DNA from 3 places in the Pedobacter sp. KBS0701 genome. Region 3 is predicted to be linked to each of the others. Evidence: riboswitches for the same ligand, from Rfam matches in the RefSeq annotation. Region 3 holds a riboswitch; each other region holds the start of a gene.
What was found. A riboswitch is a leader RNA that binds a small molecule or an ion and turns the genes downstream of it on or off. The one in region 3 is predicted to bind cobalamin.
Positions count from the first base shown of each region.

Region 1 (3,285 bases), 2.7 Mb from region 3:
AGCCGATAAATATGGCGATGTTTATGTAACCTCAAGAGGTGATTATGCAGATGTAGCCTCTTCTCTGTATGTAATCGATACTAAGACTGATGCCGTTAAAAAGAACTTCAATATTCCGGTAAGCGATTTTTGGATTAATGAAGATGATGCCTACCTTTTTTCTTACAGCTACAGTACTTCAAAGTCAACATACGTAAAACTTAACGTAAAAGATGAAACGGTTGCGAGCAATAATTTTATCGCCGATGGCACAGAGGCTTCGATTACGCTTCCTTACGGTATTGCTGTAGATCCTACCTCGGGGGATGTTTTTGTGACCGATGCCAGAGATTATGTTACACCCGGCACCATTTACTGTTTTGATAAAGCAGGGAAAAAGAAGTTTACATTTACCACTGGCGACATTCCGGCACACATTACATTCTTATTTAAATAACATACAAAAACACACAAAATGAAAAAATCAATAAGTTACGCCTTGCTTTTCTGCCTGTTCCTATTTAGTTGCAAAAAAGATAAGCAAATGGCTCCTGATGTAAATCTACTGATTAAGGCAGATGCTGTGCAGGCTAAAGTAGCCGTAGGAACCACTTTTAGTGCAGGTACAAATAACGGAAAAGCTTTTCAGCATGAATGGAAATTAGATGGTAAAGTAGTAAGCACTGTATATATCTTTAACTTTACGGCCGCTAAAGCTGGTACCTATATTTTAGCATATAAAGGTTACAACGAGGCTGGCGAATTTACACACACCTATACCATTACTGTTCCGGTTCCTGTGGTGGAGATTACCCCAACCAGCAGCAAATTTATTAGCCGGATATTAGATTATCTACCTGCACCGGGGCAGTTTGTGAACGAAACATTGGGTAAACCAGAACAGGCACAGAAATTAATTGGAAGCACCACTAATCTGATCTCTTTAGGAGGATTTGGTGGCTACATTATTTTTGGCTTTGATCATTCAGTAGTGAATAACACAGGTAACGATCTGGCCATTTATGGTAATCCATCAGGTGCACCATATCATTTTTCAGAGCCTGGCATTGTAATGGTTAGTCAGGATAGCAATGGTAATGGCCTTGCCGACGATGAATGGTATGAACTGGCTGGAAGCGAGTATGCCAAAACGAGCACCATTAAAAATTATGAAATTACCTACACTAATCCTAAAACATTTGCCAATGTAACCTGGAAAGATAACCAGGGAAATAGTGGCGAAATAAAGGTTAACAATTTCCATAAGCATAATTTTTACCCTGAATTTGCTGCAAATCAGGAAAATATAACCTTCAAAGGAACTTTGCTATCGCCATCAACAGGTAAAGTAGGTAGCATTATAATCAGTTCTCCTTTTGACTGGGGTTATACCGATAGCTATTCTACAGGCGATGATTACAAAACCAACTCATATAACAGCTTCGACTTATCATGGGCAGTTGATAAAAATGGAAGTAAAGTGGATCTAAAAACAATCGATTTCGTGAAAATTTACACCGGACAAAATGCCGATGCAGGTAGTTTAGGCGAAATTTCTACCGAAGTTAAAGGTGCGGTTGATTTAGGGATTAAATAAATTTTAACTATCTACCTATAAATAACATCCCAATGTAAAGGTCTGCCTAGTGCAGGCCTTTATCATTTACATTTGTTGTACTCTTTTTATTACCTTTGCGGCACTTTTGGTTCCCGGCTTACACCGGGATTAAAAGGGAATACAGTGTAAATCTGTAACTGTCCCGCAGCTGTAAGCTCTGTAACGTTTTTCAATTCTTAAGTCACTGCCCAATTAACTACTGAGCGGGAAGACAGAAAAACCTGGAGTAAGTCAGAAGACCTGCCTTTAGTATTTAATTTCATAGCTTTCGGGGATTGAAGCTAGGATTGAGATATTAACGTTGTTCGTATTTTCATTTCCTTTTCTATCTGTTGGCTGTGGGCAAAACCACAATCAAATGAACAAAAAAAGAATGCTAACTGTAGCCAGTTTAGGGCTAGCGCAGTTAATGATTGGCCAGTTGGCTAATGCTCAAACTCAAGACAGTTTGCAGCTTAAAGATGTTGTAATTTCTGCGACCAAAAACGATCAGAAACAATCGCAAACAGGTAAAGTGGTAACCATTATCAGCCGCGAAGTATTAGGTCGCAGCAATGGCAAGTCATTACCTGATCTATTGAGCGAGCAGGCTGGTATTGTTATCAGTGGGGGGAATAGTAACCAGGGCAAGGACAAAAGTATATTTATAAGGGGCGCACTTGGTGGTTACACCCTGGTTCTTATCGATGGTATCGTACAGAACGATCCCGCAAGTATTAGCGGAACGTTCGATCTACGTCTTTTCTCAATCGATCAGATTGATCATATCGAAATCTTAAAAGGTGGCCAGTCTACCATTTACGGATCTGATGCCGTTGCAGGCGTAATCAATATCATCACTAAAAAGGGCGGACCTAAAGGAAATACCATTTACGGTGTAGCCAGCGCCGGAAGCTTCGAAACTTACAAAGGAACGATCGGCTTAAATGGTGGTGTGGAAGGTTTTTCATACAACATCAATTATACCCATTTGAAAACCGATGGAATTTCTGAAGCTGCAGTACCGCCAGGAAGTGCAGCTATATTTGATAAAGATGGTTTTAAAACTGATGGTTTAAACGCGAATTTCGGGATCAAACTCGACGAACATTTCTCCGTTAATCCTTTTCTGCGTTATTTCTATGGCGATTATAAAATAGATCAGGATGGATTTACTGATGGTTTACATTCCAATAGTTCTATTTTGAAACAGTTTAGTGCAGGCTTTAATTCAGAATACAAATTCAACAATGGTAAAATAACGCTAAATTATAGCCACGAAAGCAACTCGAACGATGTAAAGTCTAGTTATGCAGGTTTTCCAAGTAATTTTTTAAACTTCGGTAAACTTAATGTGGTTGATCTATTCTACAACCAGAAACTGGGTAATAAATTGGATTTATTGGTGGGTATCGACAACAGAAAAATGAAATTGGTTACTGATACCAAAAACCCAACAACCAATATCTTCGCCGCTTACGGATCATTGTTTTTACATGATCTAAGCATTTTTAACCTCGAAGTAGGCGGACGTTACAACAAACATGATCAATATGGCGAAAACTCTACTTATTCGATTACCCCAAGCGTCAACATCATTAAAGAAGTGAAATTATTTGGAACAGTATCTACTGCATTCAAAGTTCCTACACTGAATATGTTGTTTGGTCAATATGGTGCCAATCTGGATCTGAAACCAGAAAGATCTC
Region 1 covers NZ_CP042171.1:2,728,850-2,732,134, reverse strand. The annotation lists gene FFJ24_RS10970 (YncE family protein) at 1-436, shown strand, start outside; gene FFJ24_RS10965 (PKD domain-containing protein) at 455-1,576, shown strand; cobalamin riboswitch at 1,667-1,860, shown strand; gene FFJ24_RS10960 (TonB-dependent siderophore receptor) at 1,956-3,285, shown strand, end outside.
Region 1: it holds a riboswitch for cobalamin, as region 3 does, so the genes downstream of both, FFJ24_RS10960 (TonB-dependent siderophore receptor) here and metE (5-methyltetrahydropteroyltriglutamate--homocysteine S-methyltransferase) in region 3, are expected to answer to the same signal.

Region 2 (3,285 bases), 2.7 Mb from region 3:
ATAGTCAATGCCAAACCTTGCAGATCCGCTGTGAACAGGAATGTAAGGGATCTGATCACCATACCGAAAAGCTGTTGCACTAATATCTACTGCCTTTTCGAAAGTATAATTAGCACTTGCTTTCAACTTTAGCTGGGCAGCCAAATCCCAAACAGTTTGAACATTCGTTTCGAAACCTTTAATCTGCACGCGATCGAGGTTAACCATCGTCCACCGGCCTAAATTATTACCCGGAATGGCCACAATTTTATCTTTTACCAGATTGTAGTAGGCATCAGCCTGAATAGATAAATAAGCCAAACGTTTACCATTTGATGTATGTCCGTAAGTAAAACCTAAATCGTACTGGTTGGTATATTCTGGTTTGAGTTTGGTATTGCCAATAAATGTATAGTACAGATCGTTAAAAGTTGGCATGCGGAAAATAGATTTGTAAAAACTGCGAATTCTGAAATCTTTGGTTTGAAGAGGTTGCCACGAGGCCATTAAACTCGGTGTATATTCTTGCCTGTTGGCAGACTGATCGCCATTCTTAACTTGCTCTGCAATCAGGGTTGTCAAAATATTGCCCTGAATGATTAAGCTGTTTAAATTTATGGCACTAGCCAACACCACCAAACCAGTATTGCGGCTTGGATAAGCAAAATCGTATAAATTGGCATTCAGTCTTTGTAAACTGTAGTCTGTGGCGAGGGAAAGCTCCCAGATTTTCGATATTTTATACAGATTGGCTGCAGAAATGTACCATTCGGTTTCGGTATAGCGGTTATCCAAAAAGCCATTTTGTATTTTAAATTCCGGATCGAGGTAACGCATAAAACTGTACGCATATTTCGTGTTGAACATAAAATTGTAGCGTGCACTTTTTTTATTTTGGTACGAAGCCTGAACAAAACTATTATCATCCCATTGGCGTTGCGTAAAGGTAAACCTGTTCGAAACAATAGCTCCGGGCAGTCCGCGGGCCGAATTGTAGTTATATAGTTTAATGCTCCATTTACTGCTATCAGGTAATAATCCAAACAAAGTAGCTTCTGCTCTTGCCGATTTAACATCGCTATTGTTCCGGATAATGGTCGTATCATAAGCCAGTTCTTTATACCTGAACCTATATTTCCCGTTCGATTCTAAATAGCTCACATCTATAAGGAAGGAGATTTTATTGCTGATTTTTTGTTTATAACTGAGATTGGGATTAATTAATCCAAACGAACCTGTTTTAAAACTAGCGCCAAAACCATACTTTTTCCCGGAACTAAAAATAGGTTGCGCAGTTTTGAGATAAAGTGCACTTGCTGCTGCAAAACCTCTGGCCGGCATCAGTAACTCGGGCTTCTGACCAACGTAAACGGCAATTTCTTCCAGATTATCTAACGAAAATCTGCCTAAATCTACCTGCCCGTTTTGGGCATTACCCAACTGAATACCATCGTAAAATACAGCCGTATGGTTACTGCCCATGCTCCTAATATTAATGGTTTTTAAACCACCAATACCTCCGTAATCTTTTAATTGTACGCCCGCAAAATAACGTATGGCATCAGCAACCGACAGGCTGTTTAAGCGTTTTAATTCCGATCCGATAAGGATTTGTACCGGAGTTGGTGATAAGTTAACCCTTGAATTTTTATATTCAGTTATTTTAACTTCCTGAAGTTGATTGGCCTTTGCAGTATCTATTTGTGCTACCGAAATACCGGGCAAAAAAATGCCAATACTCAATATGAATGCAAAAGCAAAATAAAACCCGATGTTTAATAAAACACCTTTAATTTTAATCATTTGATTGTGAGTTTAACCCACAGCCAACAGATAGAAAAGAAATGAAAATACGAAAAACGTAAGTACCTCACCCCTAGCTTCAATCCCCGAAAGCTATGAAATATAATGCTAAGGCAGGTCTTCTGACTTACTCCCGGTTTTCCTGTCTTCCCATCCCGATGTATCGGGCCAGTGACAAATTGATTGGAAATCCGTTAAGGAGCTTACAGCTGCGGGACAGTTACAGATTTACACTGTATTCCCTTTTAATTCCGGGTGTAGAACCGGAAACCAAAAGCGCTGCAAAAGTAACAAAATTAACCAACATGTAAAATAGATGAATGGAAAACGGTATTTCTAGTATAAAAAGTTAAATTAGAAATAAAATTTTTCGACCATGAAAAGGATTTTAACCCTTGCATTATCAATGATCTGCTTATCTGTTATGGCGCAAAAAACCGATACGCTTTTTCTGAAAAAGCTAATGGAGAGCAAGCCTGAACTTTTTACGGCTGTACTTAACCATCCTGGTAAAAACCAGATTCAGATTCTTTATAGCCAGGTTAACCGCGATGCAAAGAATATACCCACATTTAAAACATTTAGCTATAATTTAGATCCTCACCATTATTTTTACCCGGCCAGTACGGTTAAGCTTGCTGCAGTCATTTTTGCATTAGAGAAAGTAAACCTCCTAAAAAGTAAAGGCTTAACGGCAAAGAGCACGATGATTACTGATAGTTCATTTAAAGGACAAACGAAAGTTTTAACAGACACGAGTGCTAAAAATAGGCTTCCCTCAATAGAACACTATATTAAAAAGATTTTGCTCACCAGTGATAATGATGCCTTTAACCGTTTGTTTGAATTTATTGGCCGGGCAGAGATCAACGAAAAATTAAAAGCAAACGGCTTAAACGATAGCCGGATACTTAACCGATTGGCTATTGGCGATGCAGGAGAATCGGCCAAACACAGCAATCCCATTAAGTTTTATAATGGTGACAAATTAGTATATGATCAACCTGCGCAATACGACCCAAAAGAATATGAATTGAAATTGACCAATCTGGTAATGGGTAAAGGCTATTTGGACAGTGCCGATAAACTAGTGAATAAACCATTTAATCTGGCAGGAAAAAATGCCTTTGCCGTAAACGATCAGCAAAAACTAATGCAGAAACTGATCTTTCCTGAAGCTTTTCCAACCAATGAAAGATTTAACCTGACTACAGAAGATTATAAGCTGAATTATACTTACATGAGCAAATATCCAACAGAAAGCGATGATCCTGAAGCATTTTGGACAACTTATGCCAAGATGTTGTATTATGGAAGAGAGCAGGTAACACCAGATTCAAACATCAGGATTTTTAATAAATATGGCGATAGCTATGGCTACATTATCGACAACTCTTATTTTATTGACTTTAAAAACGGAATTGAGTATTTTTTAGCTGCAGTTATACAGAGTAATGAAGATGGCATATTTAACGACAATAAATATGACTACGATACAGTATG
Region 2 covers NZ_CP042171.1:2,733,074-2,736,358, forward strand. The annotation lists gene FFJ24_RS10975 (TonB-dependent siderophore receptor) at 1-1,782, opposite strand, end outside; cobalamin riboswitch at 1,877-2,072, opposite strand; gene FFJ24_RS10980 (serine hydrolase) at 2,159-3,285, shown strand, end outside.
Region 2: it holds a riboswitch for cobalamin, as region 3 does, so the genes downstream of both, FFJ24_RS10975 (TonB-dependent siderophore receptor) here and metE (5-methyltetrahydropteroyltriglutamate--homocysteine S-methyltransferase) in region 3, are expected to answer to the same signal.

Region 3 (3,285 bases):
CCGCCCAGTTCAGGTAATTTTGCCAATCCGCCTTGCGCAAAGGTAAACCCTCTCTAATGGCCGGTTCATCAATCTGGATGATTTTAATACCCGCATTTTCCAGGTCGCAAACTTCATCGCGGATGGCCAATGCAATTTGTGTACAGGTTTCAGAACGGGGCTGATCGTTACGTACAAACGACCACTGTAAAATAGTTACCGGACCCGTTAACATGCCTTTCATGTATCTTGAGGTAAGCGATTGCGCGTAAGCGGTCCACTTCACCGTCATAGGTTCAGGGCGCGAAACATCACCAAAAATGATCGGCGGTTTTACACAGCGTGATCCATAACTCTGCACCCAACCGTTTTTAGAGAAAGCGAAACCGTCTAATTGCTCACCAAAGTATTCAACCATGTCGTTCCGTTCAAACTCACCATGTACGAGTACATCCAGATCGATTTCTTCCTGCCATTTTACCGCGTTTTTGGTCTCCTGGGCAATTAGATTATCATATTCTTCAACAGTAAAAGTTCCGTTTTTAAGCTTAGCTCTCCAGCTTCTTACTTCTGCTGTTTGTGGGAATGATCCAATTGTTGTAGTGGCATAAAAGGGTAGATTAAGCTCCTGTTGTTTGATTTTTCTGGCAGAAAATGGACTCAAACGTTCTGCATCCTGCTCCTTTAAAGCCAACACGCGCTCTTTTACTGCCGGATTATGGATGATTTTAGAAACTTTCCGGTTAGCAATTGCAATCTTATTTTCTTCGAGTTTTTGCAGGGTAGATGCAGGGCTTTCGTTGTTGATCAGTTTTTTTAAGGTTGCCAACTCTGCAACTTTTTGTTTCGCATAGGCCAGCCATTCTTTAATTTCTGCCGATAAATTTTTCTCATTGGTTTCATTATCCAGATCAACCGGTGAGTGGATTAATGAGCAGGATGGTGCAATCCATACTTTATCCAATCCTCGTTTTTCTACCGCCTGATTGATGATGGAAACAGATTTTTCGAAATCGTTTTTCCAGATATTTCGTCCGTCTACCAAACCTAAAGAAAGAATGGTTTCGTTTTTTAAAGAAGCTAAAACGTCGTTTAACTGATCTTCTGCACGTACCAGATCGATATGTAAAACATTTACAGGCAATGAAGTAGTTAAAGCAAGATTGTTGCCTAAACCTTCGAAATAAGTCGCTAAAACGATCTTTAACCTTGGGAAAGCTTTTCTAATTTCCTTATAAACATACTCATAAGCTTTTTTGTCTTTTTCAGTTAAATCTAATGTCAAAAACGGCTCATCAAACTGAATATATTCTACATCCAAAGCATCTAAGCGAGATAAAATCTCGATATAAACCGGAAGCAGGTTTTTAATCAGGTCGATCTTTTCAAATCCGGCTTCTTTTTCCTTGCCCAATAAGAGATAGGAAACAGGACCAATTAGAACAGGTTTGGTAATAATACCCAGTTGTTTCGCCTCGTAAAACTCATCGATAATTTTGGTTGAGAAAAGTTTAAAAGGCTGATCTTTATAAAACTCCGGTACAATATAATGGTAATTGGTATCGAACCATTTGGTCATTTCCATTGCTACCACATCCAATCCTTCTTTTTGGTAGCCCCTTGCCATGGCGAAATAAAGATCAAGCTCTTCATTCCCTTTTTTTAGGATCACTTCGTTATACCTTTTCGGGATGGCCCCAAAAGTTAAGGAATGATCGAGTACGTGGTCGTAAAAAGAAAAATCGTTTGATGGAATCACATCAATGCCGGCTTCTTTTTGAAGTTTCCAGTTTTCGTGGCGAATGTTTTTGCCCACCTGAAGTACATTTTTGTACCCCGTTTTATCTGCCCAGTAATTTTCGCAGATTTTCTTTAATTCTCGTTGACTACCTATTCGCGGATAGCCCAGATTTTGCGTTAGCATCTCTTTTAAAGATTAAGTAAATAAATCGTTTAAAAGCTCAGAACTGTATTTTTTGAATACTTCTCCGTAAAAAATATAAAGGAAAGGTTATGGCACAGCCTGCCCGCTTATCAGCAAAAAGCTTAAAGCAAGCATATAAAATTTTAATTTTATGGTGTACAATCAGACCTGACCAATTACTTTATAACGCGAAAGTACCGTCAATTCAATATAGGCAGGTCTCCTGACTTATTCCCGATCTTATCGCCTTCCCATACCTAAATGGTACAGTGGCATGAATGATAAGACCGTTGTCTTTTTGGTAAAAGACAGAATTTACAGTTGCGCGACAGCTCGTGATTTGCACACGATTCCCTATTAATCCCGGGTGTAATTCCGGGAACCTGTATCGGTTGATGAAAAATAAAGTTAAGAACTTACATCAGTACAAATGTATGGATTAGGATTTGAAACTTGTAACAAATTTACAGCAAGCCATTTTAGGTGCCGATTCTCTATTATATTTGGTTACCTAACTAAACTACTTATTATGATAAAAAACTCCTTTAAAGGGCTTTGCATTGCTTTTTTAATGATAAATAGCTATGCAGTGCTGGCGCAGGAGGTACCAACGCCAAAATCTCATTTCGGTTTTGATATCGGCGACGATTATCAATTGGCCAATTATACCCAAACAGAAGCCTACTTTAAAAAGCTTGCGGCAGCTTCTAACCGTGTTAAACTGGTTGATATCGGTAAAACCGAAGAAGGCAGAAGTCAATATATGTTGATTGTTTCTTCACCTGAAAACCTGAAAAAATTAGATCGTTATAAAGAAATTTCACAACAACTGGCCCATGCTGAAATTACTCCTGAGCAGGCAAAAGCATTTGCACAGGAAGGAAAAGCAGTCGTTTGGATAGACGGAGGCCTTCATGCAAACGAGGTAGTTGGTGCCCATCAATTGATCGAAACAGTATACGAATTTGCTTCAAGAAAAGATGCGGAGACCTTACGCATTTTAGATAATGTAATCATCTTATTTACACATGCTAATCCGGATGGGCAGGAGCTGGTGAGCAATTGGTACATGAGGGATAAAGATCCAAAAAAAAGAACAACCTCAGGACTTCCTGTTTTGTACGAGAAATATGCCGGGCATGATAATAACCGTGATTTCTTTATGTTAAACCTTAAAGAAACACAAAATATCGGTCGTCAGCTTTTTGTAGAGTGGATCCCTCAGATTATGTATAACCACCATCAGGCTGGTCCGGCGGGAACGGTTGTTGCTGGTCCGCCCTACCGCGACCCATTTAATTATGTTTTCGATCCCATCATATTAACCAGTTTGGATGCAGTTGGTGCGGCCATGCACAACAGGATGAACGTAGAAAACAAGC
Region 3 covers NZ_CP042171.1:5,404,001-5,407,285, reverse strand. The annotation lists gene metE (5-methyltetrahydropteroyltriglutamate--homocysteine S-methyltransferase) at 1-1,903, opposite strand, end outside; cobalamin riboswitch at 2,099-2,305, opposite strand; gene FFJ24_RS21895 (M14 metallopeptidase family protein) at 2,433-3,285, shown strand, end outside.